2 regions of the Streptomyces bullii genome follow, and region 2 is predicted to be linked to the other one. Evidence: predicted binding sites of a transcription regulator. Region 2 holds the regulator's gene; the other holds the start of a gene.
What was found. The regulator HspR, encoded in region 2, represses chaperone genes until heat shock. The targets are predictions, from matches to a motif close to TTGAGNNNNNNNNNCTCAA.

Region 1 (9,970 bases), on a different contig from region 2:
GGGCCATCGCGGTGGCGATGCCGACGGCGAGCAGCATCAGGGCGCCCAGGATCGCGATGCGGATCTCCAGGGCGGTGACGTCGTCGTCGCGCAGCGCCTCGAGGTCCTTGGTGCGCTGCTCGAACAGCGCGGACTCCACGCCGCGCATCAGGTCGACGCGTGCGGACAGGGCGGCTTGCAGCTTCTTGGCGTTGGTGCCGAGTTCGCTGCCGGAGAGGGCCGGCTGGTCGGTGAGCGAGGCCAGGTACTTTTCGGCCGAGTTGACCTCGGGGCCGGTGACCGTGGAGTCGTACGAGGAGCGGGCGGACTTGGGCGCGGTGTCGCGGAAGTCGGCGAGGGCGGCGTCGGAGCGCAGCCGGGCCTGCTGGGCGGCGGCGGTCAGGGCGTCGCGCGTCCTGGTGTCGGCGTCCGAGGAGGTGGATGTGGTGGTCGGCAGGCCGGTGACCGGGTCGATGACGGTCTGGGTGCTGCGCGGCACGCTCAGGGCCGCGAGCAGCAGGCCGCGGGCGGCGGCGGCCTGCTGGACGGCGGAGTCCAGTTCGGCCAGGGCGTACGCGCCGGAGCCCGCGCGCGGCGGCTGCTGCTGGGCCAGCCGCTCGGCGAGGCGGTGCAGTTCGGTGATGGCGGCGGAGTAGGCCTGGTGGGCCTCCAGCGCGCCGCTCTTGCCGGTGAGCGCCGCCCTGCGCACGGTGGCGATGTCGTCGAGGTCGGCGCGCAGCGAGGCGGGGGTGTCGGAGTCGGCGCGCAGTTCCTCGACCTGCCGGTCGACGCGGGCGCTGTGCTGCTCGGAGGGCGCCTTGGACTTGGGGCGGCCGGCCGCGATGTAGGAGGTGACCTCGTCCCGCTCGTCGGCGAGGGAGTGGGCCAGGATGAGGGCGTCCTGGGTCTGCTCGGCCAGCGTCACCAGGTCCTGGGTGTCGCTGACTTGCCCGGAGGCGTCGAGGACGGAGGGCGTGCCGGCGCCCGCGATCGCGGCGGCCACCACGGCCACGGCGACGATCAGCCGGCTGCGCACGTGGGTCGAGCGGCCCTTGCCGGTGGGGGTCGTCTGCTCGGCGCCCTCCGCGGGGGCCGCCTGCTTGCCTGTGCGACGAGGCCGCGTCTTCTGCACCGGTGCTCGCATTCCTGACTCGTGTACCCATGGGCCCGGGTGACGCTCTGTCAACTGGCGTGCACTCCAGGTACTGTTCCCGACCCTCCCAGTGCCGGTGGGCAGTGAACGCGCATCACCTGACCCGCCACCCGAAGGAGTGAACATCGGAGGGGAGTTGGGGGGCAAGTTCCTCTGGCTCGTGCAGCGACCTTGCGCGGCAAGCCGGTTGGACGTCGGCGGCGGCCGGTGGCAGTATTCGCCACTACGCCTTCCCGGAGTCAGCCATTCCCTCCCAAACCAGGCGCCTGACCTGCGAGGGTGCGCCGGTTCGGCAACCGATGCCAGCCTTTTGCGGACCTTGTGAAGGGCTCGTGCAGACTGGCTGGATGCGAACTGAGCTAGTTTCGGAGCCCGGCACCCCGGGTCGGCCCAACGAGGACTTCGCGAGTGTCGGAGTACCCGCCTCCGGACAGGGTGGTTCGCTCGTCGCGCTCGACGGGGTGACGCCGCCGCGGGGCGAGACCGGTTGTCTGCATTCGGTCCCCTGGTTCACCGCGCGCCTCGGTGGCGCGCTGACCGAACTGACCCTTTCGCTCCCGGATGTTCCCCTGGCCGAGGCCCTGTCCCGCGCCCTCGCTCGCACCGCCGGCGCGCACGCCGCAACCTGTGACCTTTCTCACCCCCGGACACCCCAGGCGACCGTGGTCCTGGCCCGCTGGTCCGCGGAGCTGGTCGAGTACCTAATCCTGTCGGACTCGGCCCTGCTGATCGAGTCACCCGGCGGAGCGGTCACCGCCGTCCTGGACGACCGCCTGGCCCGCCTGCCCCGGTCGGCCCTGGCCAGCGACGCGCTGGTGGACGCCACGGTCCGCAACAAGGAGGGCGGCTTCTTCACGGCGGCCGCGGACGCGTCGGTGGCCCGCCGGGCGGTGACGGGCGTGCTGCCCCGCGGGGACGTCCGTGCGCTGGCCGCCCTGACGGACGGGGCCACACGCTGGGTGGAGACCTTCCGCGAGGGCGACTGGGCCGACTGCGTCACCCTCCTGCGCAAGGAGGGCCCACGGGCCCTGGTGGAACGCGTACGGGCGTTGGAGCGGGCGGACACGGAACGGGTGTTCCTGGGCCGGAGCAAGCGGCACGACGACGCGACGGTGGTGTACGTGGAGCCGTAGGGCTGGACGTCGGCCGGGCCGAACGAGGCCAGGACGGAGCCGGGCCCGAACGTGCGGGACCTGGAGCGAACGGACCTGGGGGAACGGGCCTGGAGGGTGTGGGGCCGGACGTGCGGACCCGGAAAGAAACCGGACGGCGTACGGCGGAGGTGCGGAGTCCAGGGCGGAGAGAGGCCCGGACGTGGGGGCCTGCGGGAAGCCGGGTCTGGAGGGTGCGGGGCCCGGGCGGACGGGGCCCGGACGAAGCAGCGTCTCGACGGAACAGCGTCCCGAGGAGCCATGCACGGACACCGCGAGCCCGGACGGAGTGAGGGCCTGGACGTGCGGGTTCTTGGACGGTGCGTGCGCGGACGGGCGGGTTCAGGACCGTGTCGGCGGCTACTTCTCCATCCCCCGGTTGAGCTCGTGCAGCAGCCGCGCCAGCTCGGTGACCTCGCCGGGGTCCCAGTCGGCGAGGCGGCGGGCGTAGCGGGCGCGGCGGGCCTCGCGGACACGGCGCACCCGGTCCTGGCCCTCCTGGGTGAGGGCGATCAGCCAGGCGCGGCCGTCGGCGGGGTCCGGCTCGCGGGCGACCAGGCCGAGCTGCTCCAGAGCGCGCAGTTGGCGAGACATGGTGGCCTTGCCGACGCCGATGTAGGCGGCGAGCTCGGTGGCCCGCTGCGGGCCGCCCTCGTCCAGCCGTACGAGGAGTCCGTACGCGGACGACTCCAGGTCCGGGTGGACCTCGCGGGCCATCTCCCCCTGGTTGGCGCGGGCGCGCCGCAGGAGCACCGTCAACTCCCGCTCGAGCGCCAGGAAGCCGGGCTGGTCGACGCCGCTTCCGGACACGTCGGATCCGACGCGGGATTCGACACCGGATTCGACTCCTGCGTCGCCGTTTCCGTCTTCGTGCACGTCAGCCCCTGCCTCGAGTGTTCCCGGTCCGGAAACGTTCCGCCCGTCGCCGCCACCGTCGCAGCTCCGCCAGTATTTCGCAGGCGTAGACCAACGGCAGCTCGCGGCCCTCTTCCCGGCCCGCGTTCTACGTGCGTAGCTTCCTTGCCGGGGCAGCAGTGATCAAGGGCATGTCCGCTCGCGCCCGGGACGACGTCCACCCGTGTGAAGGCCCGGGTCTCCCTCGCGGGGCCCGGGCCTTCCTCATCCGGTGGCGTCCGTCACGCCGCCACCGGAACCTCCGGCGCCGCGCCGTTCGTGGCCGGTGCCAGCGCCAGCTCCAGGACCTGGCGGACGTCGGTGACGGTGTGGACGTCGAGCTTGTCCAGCACCTCGGCCGGGACGTCGTCCAGGTCCGGCTCGTTGCGCTTGGGGATGATCACGGTGGTGACGCCCGCCCGGTGCGCGGCGAGCAGCTTCTGCTTGACGCCGCCGATGGGCAGGACCCGGCCGGTCAGGGAGATTTCGCCGGTCATGGCCACGTCCGTGCGGACCAGGCGGCCCGACAGCAGCGACGCCAGGGCCGTCGTCATCGTGATGCCGGCGCTCGGGCCGTCCTTGGGGACCGCGCCCGCCGGGAAGTGGATGTGCACGCCCCGGTCCTTCAGATCGCCCACCGGCAGTTCGAGCTCGGCGCCGTGCGACCGCAGGAAGCTGAGCGCGATCTGCGCCGACTCCTTCATCACGTCGCCCAGCTGGCCCGTCAGGGTCAGGCCCGCCGCGCCCGTCTCCGGGTCGGCCAGCGACGCCTCGACGTACAGCACGTCACCGCCCGCCCCCGTCACCGCCAGGCCGGTGGCCACGCCCGGCACCGACGTCCGCCGCTCGGCCGGGTCCTGGGCGGACTCGGGCACGTGGTGCGGCCGGCCGATCAGGCCGCGCAGGTCGCCTTCACGGACGGTGAACGGCAGCTCCCGCTCGCCCAGTTCGTGCTGGGCCGCGACCTTGCGCAGCAGCCGCGCGATGGACCGCTCCAGGTTCCGCACGCCCGCCTCGCGCGTGTACTCGCCGGCGAGCTTGCGCAGCGCGCCCTCGTCGATGACGACCTCGTCCTCGTCCAGCCCGGCCCGCTCCAGCTGGCGCGGCAGCAGGTGGTCGCGGGCGATGACGATCTTCTCGTCCTCGGTGTAGCCGTCCAGCCGGACGATCTCCATACGGTCGGCCAGCGCCTCAGGGATGGCCTCCAGGACGTTGGCGGTGGCGAGGAACACCACGTCGGACAGGTCGAGCTCGACCTCCAGGTAGTGGTCCCGGAAAGTGTGGTTCTGCGCCGGGTCCAGCACTTCGAGGAGGGCCGCGGCCGGGTCGCCCCGGAAGTCGGAGCCCACCTTGTCGATCTCGTCGAGCAGCACGACCGGGTTCATCGACCCGGCCTCCTTGACGGCGCGCACGATCCGGCCGGGCAGCGCGCCGACGTACGTACGCCGGTGCCCGCGGATCTCCGCCTCGTCCCGGACACCGCCGAGCGCGACGCGGACGAACTTGCGCCCCATCGCGTGGGCGACGGACTCGCCGAGCGAGGTCTTGCCGACGCCGGGCGGGCCCACTAGGGCGAGCACGGCACCGCCGCGCCGGCCGCCGATCACGCCCAGACCCCGGTCGGTACGCCGCTTGCGCACCGCGAGGTACTCGGTGATCCGCTCCTTCACGTCCTCCAGGCCGGCGTGCTCGGCGTCCAGCACCGCCTTGGCGCCCTGGATGTCGTACGCGTCCTGCGTCCGCTCGTTCCACGGCATCTCCAGGACCGTGTCGAGCCAGGTGCGGATCCACGAGCCCTCGGGCGACTGGTCGGAGGCGCGTTCCAGCTTGTCGACCTCCTTCAGCGCGGCCTCACGGACCTTCTCGGGCAGGTCGGCGGCCTCGACGCGGGCGCGGTAGTCGTCGGACTCCTCGCCCTCCTTCTCGCCGTTGAGCTCGCGCAGCTCCTTGCGGACCGCCTCCAGCTGACGCCGCAGCAGGAACTCGCGCTGCTGCTTGTCGACGCCCTCCTGGACGTCCTTGGCGATGGACTCGGCGACGTCCTGCTCGGCGAGGTGCTCGCGCAGTTGCTGGGTGGCGAGCTTCAGGCGGGCGACCGGGTCGGCGGTCTCCAGCAGCTGTACCTTCTGATCGGTGGTCAGGAAGGGCGAGTAGCCGGAGTTGTCGGCGAGCGCGGAGACGTCGTCGATGGCCTGGACCCGGTCGACGACCTGCCAGGCGCCGCGCTTGCGCAGCCAGGCGGTGGCCAGGGCCTTGTACTCCTTGACCAGCTCGGTGACGTGTCCCGGCAGCGGGTCCGGCACACGCTCGTCGACCGTCGTGCCCTCGACCCACAGCGCCGCACCCGGCCCGGTCGTCCCGGCGCCGATCTTCACCCGGCCCCGGCCGCGGATCAGGGCGCCCGGGTCACCGTCGGCGAGCCTGCCGACCTGCTCGACCGTGCCGAGGACACCGGTGCCGGCGTACGTGCCGTCGACGCGCGGCACGAGCAGCACCCTGGGCTTCCCCGGCTCCGACCTGGCGGCGGCCTGCGCTGCCTCCACCGCCGCGCGCACCTCGGAGTCGCTCAGGTCCAGCGGGACCACCATTCCGGGCAGCACGACCTCGTCGTCGAGCGGCAGCACGGGCAGGGTGAGCGGTGTGGTGGCCGAGGACTCAGTAGCCATGATCTCCCCTTCGGCAGTCAAGTTGAGTTATGCCGACTCAATGCCTCTGAGCCTTCGATTGTTCCCCCGCGTTCGTTCGCCGTGAGCGATCAGAGGTGCCGAGAGGGACGTTGCCTCCCATATCGTCGCGCCGGGCAAGGAGAGGTAATGACCAGCAATACAGTGAGCCTATTACAGGGAGTGGACGTGGACAGGATCGTGAGGGGCCTGGGTGGAGGGGTGGGTCGTCTCGCGCGGAGCGGCTCCGCCGGTGATCGAGCCGTGGGGCTGCACGATCGACGTCGGCACCGAGGGCCATGTCACCCGGCACGTGTTCGGCCCGGTCGGCGACGACGAGAACGAGGTCGACGAGACGGCCGTACGGAAGGTCGCGGGCGCGGTGACCGGCGCCGGGGTGTGGCTGAAGGTGTTCGAGGACCCGGCGGTGGTCGGCGGGTGGCTCGACGCGTGCTGGTGGATCGACCCGGAGCCCGGCCATCTGATGACCGTGCCGCTGACGACAACGGACGGACCCCCTCCCCCTCCACCCCCCGGCTACCGGCTGCGCACCTGGTCGCGGGGCGGCGTCGTCCGCGCGATGATCGCCGCGCCCGACGGTTCGTGGGCCGCGCGGGGCCAGATCGCCCCGACCGGCACGACAGCGGTCGCCGACCAGATCGAGACCTCCCCGGCGCACCGCCGTCGCGGGCTCGGCAGCCTGGTCATGCGGACACTTCAGCGGGCGGCGGCCGAACAGGGCGCCGAGACGGGCGTGTTGGCGGGCACGGAGGCGGGCCGGGCCTTGTACGAGACGCTGGGGTGGCGGGTCGTGGCGCCGCTCACCAGCGCGACATTCGTGGGAACGAAAGGGTCCTCTCAGAGCCTGCGGACGGTTCCGTGAGCCGGCCGCCGGCGCCGCTCCCCCCGTCGCCGGCCGTACCGGCGCCGCAGCAGCGGCCAGGTCGCCACGCCGATCGCCAGGGCGATCAGGTGGCCCCAGTTGGTCATCGGGTCCGTGAACTCGACCAGGTCCTCGACCAGCATCCCGGCGAAGAGGGCCAGGAGCGGCATGCCCAGCCACGGGGTGAGGAGACCGGCCAGGGCGCCGGTGCCCGCGGCGACGCCGAAGCTGATCCCGAAGTCCAGCCGGTGCAGGGAGCTTTCGGGGAGGTGGCCGACCAGTACCGCGATCCCGACGGGGACCTCGGTGGCGAGGGTGGCCAGAACATGCCCCAGCAGGAAGACACCGGCCGTACGCAGCCGGCCGATCCGCCGCTCCAGCGCGGTCAGCACGAGCAGGAAGCCGATCGCGTACGGCGACAGGATCCCGCCCGCGATCCACAGGGCGCTGGTCAGCATCACCAGCGTGGGCGTCCGTACGAGGTGCGCCACGTCGGTGCTGGAACCCTGCTGGAGCGTGTGGACGAGGGCCGGATCGCCCCACGCGGCGACCAGCGAGGTCATCGCGAGGACGGCGGCATAGGCGAAGGTGAACGGCGTACCGACGGGAGTGGGCAGGAGCCGCCACAGACGCGGCAGGCGAGGGAGGCGACGGAAACGGGCCCGCCCGGGGGCCACCCCCTCCGCGGCGAGGTGCCCAGGCCCGGCGTCCGACGGACCTGTGGCCGGGAGGCCGGAACCGGCCACCAACAAGCCTGCGGCCGGGGAGCCGCACCCGGCCACCACCGAACCCCCAGCCAGGGAGTCGCACCCGGCCACCACCGAACCCCCGGCCGGCGAATCCGTCTCGGCGACCAACGGACCTGTGGGCAGGGAGTGCGAGCCGGCAGCCAACGGAGCCGCGGCCCCGGAATCCACCCCGTCCACCGACGAAACCGCAGCCCGGCGGTCCACCCCGGCGTCCAACGGGGCCGCGTCCGAAGACGCCGCCCGTCGTTCCCGCGGCCTCCCCTGCCCCGGCACCCCGTCGAGCAGCCCGGCGGGGTGCGGAAGGGGCGCTCCCTCGGGCGCGGGTGTGGTCGGCTCGTCGGCCGGCACGGTCCGTTCCACGGTGAGGCGCTCCTTCCGTTCCGCCCCACCCTTCGCGCTCCGGGCGGCCGTGTCTGTGACCGGCGCCACCCGCGCGGCGATTCTCAGCAACCTCTCAACCTCACCCGGGGCCTCTCACCCGCACCTGGGGCTTCTCCCCCGTACCCGGGACCTCTCTTCTCCCCCGCCCGGCGCCCCTCGCCGAGCCCATGACGGGGTGGCCGGGTAGCCGGGTGACCGATGGCCGGATGGCCGCTGCCCGGATGGCCGCCTGCCGACGCCCGCACACCGATGACCGCCTGCCGATCACCGCTCGCCGACGCCCGCACGTCGATCACGGCACGCCCAGCGCCGCTCGCCGATGACCGCTCGCGAAATATTCGGTGAAGCTTCCTTGGAGGATCTGCCAGGATGGCCGCATGCCCACCTCGTACGGCCATCCCGAAGTCCTGGACCGCCGCGAGGGCCCGCACGGCGAGGTCGTGCTGCGCAGGCACGGCGGCCTGTTGCAGATCATCGCGAACGGCTGTTTCCTGATGGACACCTCCGACGGCCGCTCGGAGCGCCGGCTGGTCGACGCCGCGCTCGACGCCCTGGACGGGCGCGACAAGCCCGACCTGCTCATCGGCGGACTCGGCGTCGGCTTCTCGCTCGCACACGCCGCCGCGAATCCCCGCTGGGGACGGATCACGGTCGTGGAACGCGAGCGGGCCGTCATCGACTGGCATCTCGACGGTCCCCTGTCCGAGCTCTCCGCGCGGGCTCTCGCCGATCCGCGCACGAAAATCGCGGAATCCGATCTGCGGGCGTACGTCAATGAGACATCCGACACGTACGACGCCCTGTGCCTCGACATCGACAACGGGCCCGGCTGGACCGTCACCGAAGACAACGGAAGTCTCTACTCCCCCGCCGGACTCGCCGCCTGCGCAAGCGTGTTGAGGCCGGGCGGGGTGCTGGCGGTGTGGTCGGCGCAGCCGTCTCCGGAATTCGAAGAAACCTTGTGGAATGCCGGGTTCCAACAGGTGCGTACCGAAGAGATCCCGGTTGCCCGGGGCGTTCCGGACGTCGTGCATCTCTGCGTCCGACCTGGATAGCAAAGGCGTGGTGACTCCCCGTACGCTGCTGCCCTGACGCCGATCATTCAAGCGTCAATCGCAACCATGCGCAGACCGAGGAATCACCCCACTGGTTCCGGAAATAGCACCTCAGGGGCGGGCGATGGAGCAGACACACACCTCCCACAACGGCACGGCGGCGGCTACCCCGGGCGCACAGCGCCGGGTCCTGGTGGTCGAGGACGACGCGACGATCGTGGACGCCATCGCGACCCGCCTGCGCGCCGAGGGATTCCTGGTGCAAACGGCGGGCGACGGTCCGGCCGCGGTCGACACGGCGGAGGCATGGCAGCCCGACCTGCTGATTCTCGACATCATGCTGCCGGGCTTCGACGGTCTGGAGGTCTGCCGGCGCGTGCAGGCCCAGCGGCCGGTGCCGGTGCTGATGCTGACCGCGCGCGACGACGAGACCGACATGCTCGTCGGGCTGGGCGTCGGCGCGGACGACTACATGACCAAACCGTTCTCGATGCGGGAACTGGCCGCACGCGTGCACGTGCTGCTGCGCCGTGTGGAGCGCGCGGCGCTGGCCGCCGCTACGCCGCGCAGCGGCATCCTGCGGCTGGGCGAACTGGAGATCGACCACGCGCAGCGCCGAGTGCGGGTCAAGAGTGAGGACGTCCACCTGACGCCCACCGAGTTCGACCTGCTGGTGTGCCTGGCGAACACCCCGCGCGCGGTGCTCTCCCGTGAGCAGCTGCTGGCCGAGGTGTGGGACTGGGCGGACGCCTCCGGCACCCGGACCGTCGACAGCCACATCAAGGCGCTGCGCCGGAAGATCGGCGCCGAGCGGATCCGCACCGTGCACGGTGTCGGCTACGCCCTGGAGACGCCGACGCCATGAGCGCCGGGCCGGCCGGACGGAGAGGCCCCGGGGAGTTCGAACCCTGGGGCGGCGTACGCCCTTTCTCGATCAAGACCAAGCTGACCGTCCTGGTGGTCATCTCGGTGCTGATCACCACCGGACTGTCGATGATCGCGGTGCACACCAAGACCGAGCTGCGCTTCATCACGGTCTTCTCGATGATCGCCACCCTGCTC
Region 2 (9,970 bases):
GGCCGGGACCGGCTGGCCCAGCCTGAAGTACCGGACGAACTGGCCGATCGCGCGTGCGAGCAGCGCAACGCCGACCACGGTCAGGACCAGCGACACGATGATCGCGGCGAGTTGCATGGGGGCTCCTCGGGCCTGCGAGGGGTTTCGTGGGGACACCTTCGCCTGAAGAGGTTCCCCGAGATTACTAAGCGGTAACTTATGCAGTCCGTCTGAGACTACCCCTATCTCCCGCCGCACTGTAGCCGGGTGCGGGGTGATCTGAATCGCTGAGGCTTGCCTGAGGGCGGCGAGGGCCGATCGAGATCCGGCCGTGTTAGTCGTACGGAATTGTCATATCTCGCCCTAACTTATAACCGTGCTCTACGGTATCGCCGCCGCCACGGCCGCCTTCCTTCTGTCTGTCGTCGTCACGGTCCTGCTGCGGGCCCCCGCCCTGCGCCTGGGCGTCGTCCGCAGGCGGCGGCCCCGGGTGGTGCCGCTGTCCGGGGGCGTGGCCGTCGTGGCCGTGACCGCGGCGGTCGCCTGGGCCGGTGACCTGACCGGGGTCGTGCCGCTCGGCGGCGGGGTGGGCGTGCTGCTGGCCGCCGGCGCCGGAGTCGCCCTCCTCGGGCTGGCCGCCGACGTGTGGCGGCTGCGCGGACGGGTCCTGGCGGCCGGTACGGCCGTCGCCGCCGCGTGTGTGGTGCCGTACGAGGAGACCGGGGTGCCGGGCGGGCTGCTGGCCGTCTGCTGGATCGCGCTCGTCACCCTCGCCTTCCGGGGCCTCGACCACGCCGACGGGCTCGCGGGCACGGTCGGGGTCGTGACCGCCTTCGGGGTGGGCGCCTGTGCGGCGGCCGAGGTCATGGACGCCGTCGCGGTGCTGATGAGCGTGCTGGCCGCCGCGCTGACCGGGTTCCTCCTGCACAACTGGCACCCCGCGCGGAGTGCGCTCGGCGCGAGCGGCTCGCTGTTCGCCGGGTTCGTGCTCGCCGGGGCGGCCGTCTTCACCCGGGCCGGGCAGGACGTCGCATCCAGCGCGGGCGTGCTGTTCGCGCTGACCGTCGTGGTGGCCGCCGACGCCGTGCTCGTGGCCGTCTCCCGGCGGTCGGCCGGGCGGCCCCTGGCGCGCACGGCTCCCGACCATCTCGCCCACCGGCTGCGGCGGCTCGGACTGACCCCGCACGGCGCGACCGTGCTCCTGGGCGTCGGGGCGTTCTGCGGGGTACTCGTTGGGCTGCTCGCGCACACCGGGTGGGCGGGGCGGACCGCGCCGCTGTGGGTGGCGGCGGTGGCGTCGGTCGTCGTGGTCGCCCTGCTGCGGGTGCCGGTGTACGGCACCCGCCAGGCGCCCGGCCGGGTGTCCCCGGAGCCGCTGACCGGATGTCCGCCGCGTGCCCGGAGCGCCACGTCTTCGCAGGTCGGCGACCAGTTGCGCGTAAGGAATGGATAAGAGTTGAGCCCAGTCGACTCAGCTCTGTTGACCCCACGCTGAGCCTCGGGCACACTTGAGTCCGTTCCACTCAAGTCAGCTGGAGGAATCACAATGGCACGTGCGGTCGGCATCGACCTGGGCACGACTAACTCCGTCGTCAGCGTTCTGGAGGGCGGCGAGCCCACCGTCATCACCAACGCCGAGGGCGCCAGGACCACGCCGTCCGTCGTCGCCTTCGCCAAGAACGGCGAAGTGCTCGTGGGTGAGGTGGCCAAGCGCCAGGCGGTCACCAACGTGGACCGGACGATCCGCTCGGTCAAGCGCCACATGGGCACCGACTGGAAGATCGAGCTCGACGGGAAGCCCTTCAACCCGCAGCAGATCTCCGCGTTCATCCTGCAGAAGCTCAAGCGCGACGCCGAGGCCTACCTGGGCGAGAAGGTGGCCGACGCGGTCATCACCGTCCCGGCGTACTTCAACGACGCCGAGCGCCAGGCCACCAAGGAGGCCGGCGAGATCGCGGGCCTGAACGTCCTGCGCATCGTCAACGAGCCCACCGCGGCGGCGCTGGCGTACGGCCTGGAGAAGGAGGACCAGACCATCCTGGTCTTCGACCTCGGTGGCGGTACGTTCGACGTCTCGCTGCTGGAGATCGGCGACGGTGTCGTCGAGGTGAAGGCCACCAACGGCGACAACCACCTCGGTGGTGACGACTGGGACCAGCGCATCGTCGACTACCTGGTCAAGCAGTTCCAGTCCGGCCACGGCGTGGACCTCTCCAAGGACAAGATGGCGCTGCAGCGTCTGCGCGAGGCCGCCGAGAAGGCGAAGATCGAGCTGTCCTCGTCCACCGAGACCTCGATCAACCTGCCCTACATCACGGCCTCCGCCGAGGGCCCGCTGCACCTGGACGAGAAGCTCACCCGCGCCCAGTTCCAGCAGCTCACCAGCGACCTGCTGGAGCGCTGCAAGGTGCCGTTCCACAACGTCATCAAGGACGCCGGCGTCTCCATCAACGAGATCGACCACGTCGTCCTCGTCGGTGGCTCGACCCGTATGCCCGCCGTCGCCGAGCTCGTCAAGGAGCTGACCGGCGGCAAGGAGGCCAACAAGGGCGTCAACCCGGACGAGGTCGTCGCCGTCGGCGCCTCGCTCCAGGCCGGTGTCCTCAAGGGCGAGGTCAAGGACGTCCTGCTGCTCGACGTCACCCCGCTGTCCCTCGGCATCGAGACCAAGGGCGGCATCATGACCAAGCTGATCGAGCGCAACACCACGATCCCGACGAAGCGCTCCGAGATCTTCACCACGGCCGAGGACAACCAGCCGTCGGTGCAGATCCAGGTCTACCAGGGCGAGCGCGAGATCGCGGCGTACAACAAGAAGCTCGGCATGTTCGAGCTGACCGGTCTGCCCCCGGCGCCGCGCGGCGTCCCGCAGATCGAGGTCTCCTTCGACATCGACGCCAACGGCATCATGCACGTCACGGCGAAGGACCTCGGCACCGGCAAGGAGCAGAAGATGACCGTCACCGGCGGCTCCTCGCTCCCGAAGGAAGAGGTCGACCGCATGCGCGAGGAGGCCGAGCGCTACGCGGAGGAGGACCACAAGCGCCGCGAGGCCGCCGAGACCCGCAACCAGGGCGAGCAGCTCGTCTACCAGACCGAGAAGTTCCTCAAGGACAACGAGGACAAGGTCCCCGGCGAGATCAAGTCCGAGGTCGAGGCCGCCGTCGCCGAGCTGAAGGAGAAGCTCAAGGGCGAGGACACCGCCGAGATCCGCACCGCCACGGAGAAGGTCGCGGCCGTCTCCCAGAAGCTGGGCCAGGCCATGTACGCCGACGCCCAGGGCGCCCAGGCGACCGCCGGCGCCGACGCCGGTGCCTCCGACGGCAAGGCCGACGACGACGTCGTCGACGCCGAGATCGTCGACGACGAGCGGAAGGACGGTGCCGCGTGACGGAGGAGACCCCGGGCTTCGACGAGCAGCAGCAGGCTCAGCAGGGCCAGCAGCAGCCTGCTCAGCCGCAGCAGCCCGACGTCCCCTCCGGCGCCGCCTCCGAAGACGCCGAGCCGAAGGCCGCCTCCGCTTCCTCGCGTGAGGAGGGGGCGGCCCCGGCCGGGGACGCGGGCCAGACCGCGGGCCTGGTGGCCCAGCTGGACCAGGCGCGCACGGCGCTCAACGAGCGCACGGCCGACCTCCAGCGCCTCCAGGCCGAGTTCCAGAACTACCGCCGCCGGGTCGAGCGCGACCGGATCGCGGTCAAGGAGATCGCCGTGGCGAACCTCCTGACCGAGCTCCTGCCCGTGCTCGACGACATCGGCCGCGCGCGGGAGCACGGCGAACTGGTCGGCGGCTTCAAGTCCGTCGCCGAGTCGCTGGAGACCACCGTGGCGAAGATGGGCCTGCAGCAGTTCGGCAAGGAGGGCGAGCCCTTCGACCCGACGATCCACGAGGCCCTGATGCACTCCTACGCGCCGGACGTCACCGAGACGACGTGCGTGGCGATTCTGCAGCCCGGGTACCGGATCGGCGAGCGCACCATCCGCCCCGCGCGGGTGGCCGTGGCCGAACCGCAGCCCGGCGCGCAGACGGTCAAGTCGGCCGAGGACAAGGGCGGGCAGCAGACCGAGGCGCAGGCCGACGCCGCAGAGAACAAGGAGAACGGTGGCCCGGAGGAGGGCTGACGTCACAACCGACGCAGGAGAGGAGGGACGTCGAGGATGAGCACCAAGGACTTCATCGAGAAGGACTACTACAAGGTCCTCGGCGTCCCCAAGGACGCCACCGAGGCCGAGATCAAGAAGGCGTACCGGAAGCTCGCCCGCGAGTACCACCCGGACGCCAACAAGGGCAACGCGAAGGCGGAGGAACGTTTCAAGGAGATCTCCGAGGCGAACGACGTCCTCGGTGACCCCAAGAAGCGCAAGGAGTACGACGAGGCACGCGCGCTCTTCGGCAACGGCGGCTTCCGCCCGGGGCCCGGCGCGGGCGGCGGCTCCTTCAACTTCGACCTGAGCGACCTGTTCGGGGGACAGCAGCCCGGCGGAGCCGGCGGCTTCGGCGGCGGGCTCGGTGACGTCTTCGGGGGCCTTTTCAACCGCGGCGGCGCGGGCCCCACCCGCACCCAGCCGCGACGCGGCCAGGACATCGAGTCCGAGGTCACCTTGAGCTTCACCGAGGCGATCGAGGGCGCGACGGTCCCGCTGCGGATGTCGTCCCAGCAGCCCTGCAAGGCCTGCTCGGGCACCGGCGACAAGAACGGCACACCGCGCGTGTGCCCGACCTGCGTCGGCACCGGACAGGTCGCCCGGGGCTCCGGCGGGGGCTTCTCCCTCACCGACCCCTGCCCGGACTGCAAGGGGCGCGGCCTGATCGCGGAGAACCCCTGCGACGTGTGCAGCGGCAGCGGACGGGCCAAGTCCTCCCGGACCATGCAGGTCCGCATCCCGGCCGGCGTCTCCGACGGCCAGCGGATCCGGCTGCGCGGCAAGGGCGCACCGGGCGAGCGGGGCGGCCCGGCGGGTGACCTGTACGTGGTGGTCCACGTCAAGGAACACCCCGTCTTCGGCCGCAAGGGCGACAACCTCACCATCACGGTGCCCGTCACGTATCCCGAGGCGGCCCTCGGCGGTGAGGTCCGCGTCCCGACGCTGGGCGGCCCGCCCGTCACCCTGAAACTGCCGCCGGGCACGCCGAACGGCCGTACGATGCGGGCCCGGGGGAAGGGCGCGGTCCGCAAGGACGGCACCCGCGGCGACCTCCTGGTCACCGTCGAGGTGAGTGTCCCGAAGGACCTGACGGGGAAGGCTCGTGACGCGCTCGAGGCGTATCGCGAAGCCACCGTGGGCGAGGATCCGCGGGCGGAGCTGTTCCAGGCCGCGAAGGGAGCTTGATGAGATGGACGGCCGTCGACGCAACCCGTATGAACTGACCGAGGACACCCCGGTCTACGTCATCTCGGTGGCGGCCCAGCTCTCCGGTCTGCACCCGCAGACACTGCGCCAGTACGACCGTCTGGGGCTCGTGTCTCCGGACCGCACCGCCGGCCGTGGCCGCCGCTACTCGGCCCGTGACATCGAACTGCTCCGCCAGGTGCAGCAGTTGTCGCAGGACGAGGGCATCAACCTGGCCGGTATCAAGCGCATCATCGAACTGGAGAACCAAGTCGCCGCGCTCCAGGCCCGTGTGGCCGAACTGCAGGACGCCCTCGACGGGGCCGCGGCGGCGATGCGCCAGCGTGAGGCGGCGGTGCACGCGTCGTACCGCCGCGACCTGGTGCCGTACCAGGACGTCCAGCAGACCAGCGCGCTGGTGGTGTGGCGGCCGCCCAAGCGGAAGCAGCAGTCGGACTGACCCGCGCCGGTGTGCGCGCCATGTGCGGCGAAGGGGCCCGGAGAGCACTCCGGGCCCCTTCGCCGTGCCGGGCGCCGGAGGCGGACCACGAGCGTCTGGCTGGGATCGTTCGGTCGCCCGGTCGTATCGGAACGGCGGTGGCCGGTCGTCGTGGTCACGGTGCGTGAGGAGCCGGGTTGGCTGCGCGGATCTTCAACTGCCCCTGTTTCCGCGGGGTGGAGAGGCCGTAAAGAGCGTTTGGAGGTCGTTCCGCTACGCCTTCACCGACACTGCGGAGCGTGGTGTTGCCATCTCGTTAAGTGGTTCCGCTTGACGCCGGGGACCGCCGCCAAGTTGGCTTTTCAGTCACATGGGCCGCAATGCTGCACCCACGTCCCGAACGCACCCGAAGTGAGTCCCCGAATGCGTCGTCGTATCGCCATATCCGTGGCCGCCGCCACGTTGTCCGTCACGCTCGCCGGCTGCGGTGTGCTCAGCGCGACAGGGAGCAGCGGCGAGGCGAGTCCGACCAAGGGCAACGACATCACGGTGGGTCTGCTGCTCCCGGAGAAGGCCAACACCCGGTACGAGAACTTCGACTACCCCATCATCAAGAAGAAGGTCGAGTCCCTCACCCGCAACCAGGGCCGGGTGGAGTACGCCAACGCCGAGGCGGACGCCGACCGGCAGGCCCAGCAGTTGCAGAAGATGGTCGACGACCGGGTCGACGTGATCCTGCTGGACGCCGTCGACGCGCACGCCATCGCGTCCGGCGTGAAGAAGGCGAAGGACGCCGGCATCCCCGTCATCGCCTACGACCGGCTGGCCGAGGGCCCGATCGACGCGTACATCTCCTTCGACAACGAGCTGGTCGGCGAGGTCCAGGGCCGCACCCTGCTGGAGGCGATCGGTCCCGACGTCTCCGTCGCCGACAAGATCGTCATGATGAACGGCTCGCCCACCGACCCGAACGCCAAGCAGTTCAAGGCCGGTGCGCTCTCCGAGCTGAACGGCAAGGTGACGATCGCCAAGTCCTTCGACACCAAGGACTGGAAGCCGGAGAACGCCGAGGCCAACATGGCCCAGGCGATCGCGGCGATCGGCGCGGGCGACATCGCGGCCGTCTACTCCGCCAACGACGGCATGGCGGGCGGAATCATCAAGGCCCTCAAGGCCGCGGGCGTGACCAAGCTGCCGCCCATCACCGGCCAGGACGCCGAGCTGGAGGCCGTGCAGCGGATCCTGCTCGGCGAGCAGTTCATGAGCGTGTACAAGTCGTACCCGCAGGAGGCCGAGAACGCCGCGGAGATGGCCGTGGCGAAGGTCCAGGGCCGGGACATCCAGTTCGACGCGCTCGCCCGCGACAAGGTCGACAGCCCCACGCACAAGGAGATCCCCGCCCAGCTGGTGCCCGTCGTCGCCCTGACGAAGTCCAACATCAAGGACACGGTCGTCGCCGACGGCATCTACAAGGTGTCCGACATCTGCACCGCCAAGTACAGGGCGGCCTGCTCGGCGGCCGGACTGAAGTGACGCGGGACCGGCGGATCTCACGGATCCCACGGGCCTGACGGCCCGAAGGGGCGGACGAGGCAACGGGCTTGAGGGGCGTGGCCGGCAAGACCGGCCACGCCCCTCGCCTTACTCGGCTGAGGCCGGGCGGCGGGTCGCGGTGACCACGTCAGCGGCCGACTCGTTTCCGGCCGGGTCCGCGGAGGTCACGCGGTAGTAGTACGGCTGCCCGGGCTCACCGGTGGTGTCGCGGTAGGCCGTGGTGACGGTCGGCGTCGTGGCGATCAGGTCGCCGTACGACGCGGGCGACGTGGACCGGTACACGCGGTACTCGGGCGCGCCCACGGAGTTCCACGTCAGCGTGATGCCCTCCGCGTCCTCCTCGGTGACCGTCAGGTTCTGCGGGGCGAGCGGCGCGAGGGTGTCCCACTCGCCGCGGGTGTAGGAGTACGCCGAGACGTTGCCGGCCTTGTCGGTCGCCCGCACCCGGTACCAGTAGGTGACGTCGGGGTCGGCGGAGACGTCGTCGAACGCGGGCGTGGCCGGCTTGGCCAGGAGCGTGTACGGGCCGTCCTGGGACGGCGCGCGGTACACCTCGTAGCCGTCCGCTCCGTGGCTCGCGGTCCAGCGCACCTTGACGGCCTTGTTGCTCGGCTCCGTCCAGGCGATGTTCGGCCGCTCCGGCGGGAGTTCGTCGGCCGTGGTGACGGCGACGTCGGCGGAACCGGTCGACTCGTTGCCCGACTTGTCGATCGCCCGCACCTCGTAGAGGTAGGTGTTGCCCGCCTTCTCCAGCTGCTCGGTGTACGTCGTCGCGGTCGTCCGGGTCCGGGAGTCACGGGGGAACTCCTGCCACGGCAGCCGCTTGTAGACGCGGTAGCCCAGCAGGTCCATCTCCTTGTTCTTCGCCCACTTCACCGTGGCCTCGCCGGTGACCTTGTCGTACGTCACCGACACACCGGCCGGGGCCAGCGGCTTGACCTTGTCGATGCTCGACCCGTTGCGCGGGTAGTAGTCGAAGGCGACGTTCGCCGCGCCGGTCCAGTTGACGTAGTCGACGCGGAGGGTGTGCCTGCCGGGCGGGACCGTGACGTCGACCGTCTTCTTCTGCGTGGTCGCAACGTTTTTCCAGAGGTCGACCTCGCGGACGCCGTCCAGATAGACCCGGATGCCGTCCCGGGACGCGACCGCGAAGGAGAACGGGCCACCCGAACCGAAGTCGCGGGTCACGGTCCAGCGCACGCCGAAGTTGTCCTTCGGGAGCCCTGTGGCGGGGGCGCCCGTACCCCAGTCCTGGTCGATCCGCGAGTCGCAGTCCACCTTCTTCGGCGCGCCGGAGAGGGTGGTGTTCGCGTAGAACTGCCGCTTGAACACGGGGGAGGTGCAGCTCGTGGCGGCTGATGCGGGGGTGGCCGCGGCCACCAGGCCGCCCGCGGTCGCGAGCACGACGCCGGTGGTGAACGCGGCGGTCGTCCGTCTGGCTGGGTTCATGGCTCCTCGGTCCTGGATCGTCTCCGGCCCGTGGGAGGGCCGCTGACGTTCAAGACCTGTGGAGGTACTGGGTGGTTGTAAGGGTTTTTTGTGAAAGGTGAGGCGGACGCCGGGAGTATGCGTTTCTGTCGGGCGGCCTGAGTGCGGCGTCCGGCGGTCGTGGCGCGGGGAGCCGTGTTGCGGAGCAGGTCCGGTCCGCGCATAGTTGCGCTGCGGAAAGATGCGCAAACCGGGGGTGGGATGGGCGATGGCCGGGCACGGGACGGACGAGCATCCACATGGTGCTGACCGACTGTGCGAGGCCGGGGATCGGGTGTATTCCCGGGCCGTACGGCGGGGCCGCGTGCCGCGCCGGGACGCCGAGCCGGTGCCCTGCCTGCTGGAACTCGCCCTGCTGCATCCCGACCCCGACGACATGGACTGGCTGGTGCCGACCTCCCCGCAGGAGGTCATGACCCGGCTGCTGCGCGGGATGTACGACGAGGTCAGCGCGAGTCAGCGGCGGGTGGGCTCGGCGGTGCGGGCCGTCGAGTGGTACGCCGGTCTCGGCCGCCAGGTGCGCCCGGCCCCGTCGGCGACGGAGGGCTCGGCGATCCGGGTGCTGGACGGGCTGGCCCGGATCCAGGCCGCGATGGACGAGGCGACCGAGGCGTGCACCACCGAGGTGCTCACCGTGCAGCCCGGCGGCATCCGCCGCGAGGCGGAACTGTCCGAGGGCCTGCACCGGTCGCTGGCGCTGCGCGGCCGCGGGGTGCGGATGCGGGACCTGTACACCCATGTCGCCCGGCACGGCCAGGGCCTGCTCACCTATCTGGAGCTGATGGGCGACGCGGTGGAGGCCCGCACCCTCGACGAGGTCATCGACCGGCTGATCCTCTTCGACCGCACGGTGGCCTTCATCCCCGCCAACGCCGACCGCACGATGGCGCTGGAGCTGCGGCATCCGGCGCTGGTGGAGTACCTGGTCACGGTCTTCGAACGCCTGTGGCGGCTGGCGATCCCGCTGACCGCCCCGCTCCCGGACACCGGCATCGAGGGCATCTCGCACCGGGAGCAGTCGATCGCGGCGCTGCTGGCGGAGGGCCACCAGGACGCGGTGATCGCGGAGCGGCTCGGGATCAGTGTCCGTACCTGCCGGGCCCATATCGCCCGGCTCTCGGAGACCCTCGGCGCGGCCAGCCGCACGCAGTTGGGCGTCCGCATCGCCCAGGCCGGCCTGGA

Region 1: the regulator HspR is predicted to act here: its motif matches at 5,866-5,884, upstream of lon (endopeptidase La).

What each region holds. Positions count from the first base shown of each region.
Region 1 covers NZ_JBHSNY010000005.1:126,056-136,025, forward strand. The annotation lists gene ACFPZJ_RS15220 (sensor histidine kinase) at 1-1,111, opposite strand, end outside; gene ACFPZJ_RS15225 (hypothetical protein) at 1,480-2,265, shown strand; gene ACFPZJ_RS15230 (MarR family winged helix-turn-helix transcriptional regulator) at 2,644-3,159, opposite strand; gene lon (endopeptidase La) at 3,420-5,843, opposite strand; gene ACFPZJ_RS15240 (GNAT family N-acetyltransferase) at 6,094-6,723, shown strand; gene ACFPZJ_RS15245 (rhomboid-like protein) at 6,699-7,523, opposite strand; gene ACFPZJ_RS15250 (spermidine synthase family protein) at 8,231-8,908, shown strand; gene ACFPZJ_RS15255 (response regulator transcription factor) at 9,033-9,773, shown strand; gene ACFPZJ_RS15260 (sensor histidine kinase) at 9,770-9,970, shown strand, end outside.
Region 2 covers NZ_JBHSNY010000003.1:515,995-525,964, forward strand. The annotation lists gene ACFPZJ_RS10310 ((Fe-S)-binding protein) at 1-117, opposite strand, end outside; gene ACFPZJ_RS10315 (MraY family glycosyltransferase) at 356-1,432, shown strand; gene dnaK (molecular chaperone DnaK) at 1,526-3,370, shown strand; gene grpE (nucleotide exchange factor GrpE) at 3,367-4,098, shown strand; gene dnaJ (molecular chaperone DnaJ) at 4,135-5,307, shown strand; gene ACFPZJ_RS10335 (heat shock protein transcriptional repressor HspR) at 5,312-5,767, shown strand; gene ACFPZJ_RS10340 (sugar ABC transporter substrate-binding protein) at 6,170-7,279, shown strand; gene ACFPZJ_RS10345 (PA14 domain-containing protein) at 7,388-8,749, opposite strand; gene ACFPZJ_RS10350 (helix-turn-helix transcriptional regulator) at 8,997-9,970, shown strand, end outside.